2 regions of the Leptolyngbya sp. ST-U4 genome follow, and region 2 is predicted to be linked to the other one. Evidence: predicted binding sites of a transcription regulator. Region 2 holds the regulator's gene; the other holds the start of a gene.
The links. Region 2 encodes NtcA, which controls nitrogen genes in cyanobacteria. Its sites were predicted from a motif close to TTTGTANNNNNNNNTACAAA; they were not measured.

Region 1: rpoD (RNA polymerase sigma factor RpoD) is a predicted target of NtcA. The motif match lies at 1,000-1,019, and genes of this name have one in related genera.

Annotation. Positions count from the first base shown of each region.
Region 1 is NZ_JAMPKZ010000014.1:117,347-120,482, reverse strand. Features, by position in the region: gene NDA02_RS19085 (SpoIID/LytB domain-containing protein) at 1-91, opposite strand, end outside; gene NDA02_RS19080 (TIGR02450 family Trp-rich protein) at 299-559, opposite strand; gene rpoD (RNA polymerase sigma factor RpoD) at 1,267-2,412, shown strand; gene NDA02_RS19070 (tetratricopeptide repeat protein) at 2,853-3,136, opposite strand, start outside.
Region 2 is NZ_JAMPKZ010000025.1:42,673-45,808, reverse strand. Features, by position in the region: gene rsmI (16S rRNA (cytidine(1402)-2'-O)-methyltransferase) at 1-163, opposite strand, end outside; gene NDA02_RS22730 (sugar transferase) at 442-1,104, shown strand; gene ntcA (global nitrogen regulator NtcA) at 1,607-2,278, shown strand; gene rseP (RIP metalloprotease RseP) at 2,599-3,136, shown strand, end outside.

The DNA.
Region 1 (3,136 bases), on a different contig from region 2:
TCAGCAGCGTTTTTATCCAGGAATTGGGACGTAGTTTCAGCAGGTGACACAAAAGCCAACGAACTGGGGCATTCCGTTGTAGGGAAGTCACAGGACAGATCCTCATAGCGAATGACAGCGAAAAACGGTTTGATGCAGCTCTGAACTCAGCGATTAACCCCTGCACTTAGGGCAATCTTAATTCTTGGGAAAAAATAACTTCTTGCCTGTTCTGCATTTTAGCGAGCCAACTCTAGTGTGACTAGCTTGTTTACTATCCTCAATCTTTTCGCGATAAATACCCTAAAAGATTTGCTATTTAAAATTCCTGTAAAGACGAAGATCCATCGCCCTGTTCCTGCAACGATTGCCACCCCGCCTGCCAAAGAGAGCGGTCTTTAAGCTGCTGGGCATTCAGCCAAAAGCGAACTGCTGGATCACAAGCAGCCACCATTTCTGCAAAAACCCAACGCCCTTCATTTTTTCGATTCAGAACTTGAAAATGCCGCCAGCCCCAGGTTTTTTGCTGCGCTGTCCACTTAGAACCGACCAGATAAGGAAACTTTTGCTTTTTTGGCATGTGCTGCGATTTATAGAAACGAAAATTGAAGCCTAGAGAGTAATCTTTCAAGAAACAATTCAACACAGAAATTATGAAAGAAAAATCTGTCTAAACTGAAGCTTTGTCTATTTCACATTTTGCGACAAATCTTACAATGCTTACTGAATCTAGCTTTACTTCCCCTAAACCATTGAGATCTCCGATTACTAATCCCCCAACTCCGCAATTGTTCGGTTATGCTAATTCATTACAAAGTCTCGCTGAGTTCAGCAAGTTGGCTGAGCTTGTACACAATTCACCGTAAGTAATTTAGGATTACAGCTAGGATGCCAACAAGGCACTGCCCTGCTAACGCAAGTTAAGAAAACTCTACTCGTCGAGAGGCTTTATTATTGATTGCGCTTTTCTAATGCCCTTATCACATTCCCACAACGAATGAGATTAAAAAGGATGCAATTTTTGTGAGAAAAGTTACAATCGGAGAAGTCTTGGCTAAAGTTGAGGAGTGCAGACTTGTTTTGGTGCTTCTACTCGCAGTGCTTCTACCTGAAACTGTGGGCGGTTAGCGGAGAAAGCGAGTTTGCTGCGAATATTGAATCCAATGGGTAGGCTATATCCGGACAGATTCGCTAGCAGCTGATCAGTGATTCAGAATCAGTCGTACTATTTCCTGGTCTTAATTGACCTTCAACGTTATTGACACTAAGGAGCATGAGGAGCGCGGCATGACCCAGGCTAACGACGTACTCGAAACCATTGACCCCGCCGAGAGTGACCTGGACGAACTCTTGATTGAAGGAGAGGATCGAGACGACGAAGAGGACTTGTTCGACACTCAGCCTGATGAGGAGGAAGACGGCAAAACCCCAAAGGGCGCAACCCGTCGTCGGGCGCAAGCCAAGAAAAAACTGTATACAGAAGACTCAATTCGGCTTTACCTGCAAGAAATCGGTCGCATCCGGCTACTGCGGGCAGACGAAGAGATCGAACTGGCACGCAAAATCGCTGACCTACTGGAGCTAGAACGCATTCGCGATCGTCTGTGTGAAAAGCTCGATCGGACTCCGCAAGAGCTAGAACGCAACCCGGAAGCATGGGCGAATGAGGTTAATCAACCTCTTCCTAAGTTCCGTAGACGGCTGCATGAAGGACGACGCGCCAAAGAGAAAATGGTGCAGTCTAACCTGCGACTGGTGGTGTCGATCGCCAAGAAATACATGAACCGGGGTCTGTCGTTCCAGGACTTGATTCAAGAGGGCAGTCTGGGTCTGATTCGCGCTGCTGAGAAGTTTGACCACGAGAAAGGCTACAAGTTCTCAACCTACGCCACCTGGTGGATTCGGCAGGCGATCACTCGCGCCATTGCAGATCAGTCTCGCACGATCCGTCTGCCCGTTCACCTTTACGAAACCATCTCGCGGATCAAGAAGACGACCAAGCTACTGTCTCAGGAAATGGGGCGGAAGCCGACCGAGGAAGAAATCGCGACCCGTATGGAGATGACGATCGAGAAGCTGCGGTTTATTGCCAAATCAGCTCAGCTTCCGATTTCTCTGGAAACGCCGATCGGCAAAGAAGAGGATTCGCGCCTGGGTGACTTCATTGAATCCGATGGTGAAACCCCGGAGGATCAGGTTTCCAAGAATCTGCTGCGGGAAGACCTGGAAAACGTGCTGGGAACTCTTAGTGCAAGGGAGCGGGATGTGTTGCGGCTGCGCTACGGTTTAGACGATGGACGGATGAAGACGCTGGAAGAAATTGGACAGATCTTCAACGTTACCCGTGAGCGGATTCGCCAGATCGAAGCCAAGGCTCTGCGAAAGCTGCGTCACCCGAACCGCAACAGCGTTCTAAAGGAGTACATCCGCTAGAATTTCTCAAAGCTTAGGGTTTGCTAATCAAACCGTTCAGCAAGAATTAGTTCTTGAAACTGCATTGGTTACACTTGGCTAAACCATCCTACGCTTTATGAGCGAATGCTCTGGGATGTTTCTAGCATAATTTAGAAATAGCAGAAGCCTATTCTCGATTGCAGAGTAGGCTTCTTTTGTATCATGCCTCCGCATTATTCCTATGCCGCTGCACTATTTCTCAATCGCGACAGCTATCCTTAATCTGCAATAAGGGACAGTCAGAATCGTTAGCCTGAAATCCTGAAGATATCCATGGTTTGAGCATAAGCCTCAGGTTTTTCTGCTTCAATCCCACTAGTGAACCGCGTTAAACCACATTAAAGGCTACAAGAGAATCGATCAAAAAAGGGGCAAAAGCCCCTTCTTGTCTTGCAGTTTTTTGGAGTTTGTTTCCTGGTTTATTGAGCGGGAGAAGGTGATGCTGCGGGAGTGGGACTGGCTTCAGGGGCAGGGCTAGCAGGAGCAGTTCCGGGGGGGCTAGCTTGAGGAGAGGCAGTCGGGCTGGGAGCCGCCGCTAGCTGATTGATCTGATCTTTAAATTCAGCCGGAGCCAGAGTGGCTGCTGAGGTGAACAGAGGTTTAGCTTCCTCGGTTTTGCCCTGGGTTTTGAGAATGATCGCTTTACCCAGCACTGGGCGAAAATCCTGAGCATTGCTGGCAATAATTCGATCGTAGATGGCAA
Region 2 (3,136 bases):
GCGTTTTGATCTGGAAGTGCTGAAGCAGCTTTCCAGTGTGACGAGTGTCTTCTGCCGCAATAAAATCAACCTGACGTAAAACTTCGATCGCCCGGAAGGTCATGTCTTCCAGATTGCCGATCGGGGTTCCTACGATGTATAACGTTGCAGACTGAATCTCCATACCAGGATCTTAACCACGGAAGGCAAAACCTTGTGGAAATTGCCTGGTAATTTTCCCGGAGAAGCTCCCTATTTCTAAAGCTGTCCTTGAAGTGTTGATAAAGCGAAACCTTCGCTGTTGCTTGCCCCTGAATCAAAGCGCATTCTGGTTTCATCAGTTGCTTTTATCAGAGCGCAAAGCTGCCGAAATTGCGGTTTAAGGGCGCGCTCACTGCTCTGGTTCAATCAATTGTTCTTTGGTTTGCCTCTTTTGGGGCGTTGTCTAGAGGCTGCTGCGCTATGTCATTCACACATTCTGAATTTGTTACCCTACTGCCGTCATTTGCATCTGAGATTCATCCTTCGGTTCAGAGCAGAACTAAGCGATCGATCGATATTCTGGGCGCAGGGGTTGGCTTAACGCTGACCGCTCTGGTTTTGATCCCGATCGCAGTAGCAATCTATATCAGCGATCCCGGCCCCATTTTTTACAGCCAGGAGCGATGCGGGTTTCGCGGACAAACGTTCCGCATCTGGAAGTTTCGCTCGATGGTGGTGAATGCCGAGAAACTTCAGCATCAGGTTCAAAATCAGGCGCAAGGCTACATCTTTAAGAACGATTGCGATCCTCGTATTACGCGAGTAGGACGATTCCTGCGGCGTACTAGCCTAGACGAGCTGCCACAATTCTGGAACGTGCTACGCGGCGAGATGAGCCTGGTTGGAACCCGCCCGCCTACGCTAAATGAAGTGAGCCGCTACAAAGCTCACCACTGGCAGCGGCTAGAGGTAAAGCCAGGTATCACGGGAGAATGGCAGGCAAATGGTCGATCAACCGTAACCGATTTTGAGGAAATCGTGAAATTAGATTTGCGCTATCAGGAACGCTGGTCGATCGCTTATGATTTAGGGCTGATTTTCAAAACTATCCAGGTTGTGCTTAATCGTCGGGGAGCCTGTTAGCCAGGAGAAGACAACGTTTCGCCAGACAACAATGCGAAGCCGTTTCCCCTTCAGCAGAATCAATGGTGATATTTAATTGGGAAATAGAGCATTAGAAAACATCCTTCACAAAACTGGCACTGCTGACCCTCGCAAATCCAATTTTGGAAGCATTGTCTTGAGCTGCTGGAGCAATATCAGTCTCAGTCAGTCGGTTTTAACAGGAACTTTTTGCCCCTATTTCGCCTTAAAATCTGACTTTTTCAGCACTTAGACCAAGATTGGGCTAGATATGTATTACTTAATACAAAAAATCCGCTCAGAGTTAAGTTTAGTAATTTAAAGTCAGAAAGCTATCACAGAAGTTCCGATATCCCATTTGGCTTAACCCTACTTGCTCCACACCAGAGTGAAGGACAGGGGGTAAAAAGTCGGTTAGAACCAATTGGGCTAGAACGAATGATCTTATTGGTAGCAGGTGGCGGTAAGATGAAATCTTCAAAGGCGGGCTGGGGGAAGGGATATGGTAGCTGCACCAAATAAGCCATTGGCAAACGTCTTTCGTCAATTAAGCGGGAGTGCTTTTCCACCTGTTGTTGAAGCCTACGATCGTGGCAAAACAATCTTCTTTCCCGGCGACCCTGCCGAGCGAGTTTACTTCCTGCAAAAAGGGGCAGTCAAACTATCTCGCGTGTATGAAGCAGGTGAGGAAATTACGGTCGCGCTTCTCCGTGAAAACAGCGTGTTTGGCGTTCTGTCGCTCATCACCGGGCAACGTGCTGATCGCTTCTATCATGCCGTTGCCTTTACGCCCGTTGAGCTGCTGTCTGTGCCGATCGAGCAAGTCGAGAAAGCCCTGAAGGAAAACCCCGATCTCTGTATGCTGATGCTGCAAGGGTTATCCTCCCGAATTCTGCAAACCGAGATGATGATCGAAACGCTGGCGCATCGCGACATGGGATCACGTCTAGTCAGCTTCCTGCTGATTCTTTGCCGCGACTTCGGCATGCCCACCACCGAGGGCATTACGATCGACCTTAAACTATCTCATCAGGCAATTGCGGAAGCGATCGGCTCAACGCGGGTCACTGTGACTCGGCTGCTCGGCGATCTGCGTCAGGATCAAATGATTTCGATCCACAAGAAAAGAATTACCGTTCACAATCCAGTCACGCTCAGCCAGCAGTTCACTTAAAGTTAGCTGTGTCGCTGTTCAAAACACCCATGCCCCCAGAAGGACAGGAAGGACAAGGGATAGAACTTTCATTTCCCAAGTAACCTCATCCTAAGCGAATGCTTCTGGAGAAGAGGAACAGGAGGCTTGCGATCGGACGCGAACAAACGTTGCCGAACGGAGAAAGCTTGCGATTCCAACAAAACCTGAGTTAGCCAAATACACTGATAACCATTCACCCCTCATCTCCCCCTCCCCCACCCAACCCACAGGGTAGAAGTAGTAATCCTCACCGCCCTTTAGAATGGACTACAGATGGTTCTATTTATTAATCTGGGTCTATGTCAGTATTAGCGACAATCTCAGTTCTCGCCCTGTTAATTGTGGTTCACGAGCTGGGGCACTTTTTGGCAGCTCGTCTGCAAGGAATTCACGTCAATCGATTTTCGATCGGCTTTGGTCCGATTTTGCTGAAGTATCAGGGTGAGCGCACCGAATACGCGCTGCGAGCGATTCCGCTGGGTGGCTTTGTTGGCTTTCCCGACGATGACCCAGATAGTACAATTCCGCCCAACGATCCAAATCTGCTGAAAAACCGTCCGGTGCTCGATCGCGCCATTGTAATTAGTGCAGGCGTGATCGCCAATCTGATTTTTGCCTATCTGGTGTTTGTGGCGCAGTTCACAACGATCGGCATTCCTGAACAGTTTGATTATCAACCAGGCGTCGTAGTTCCAGAAATCATTTCTCAACAATCTCCGGCAGCACGGGCAGGGCTTCAGGCAGGAGACATTATCCTAGAAGTCAACGATCAGCCGCTGGGAGCCTCTCAGGACGCCGTTAAATCGCTAATGGAAACGATTCGCACCAGTCCGGATC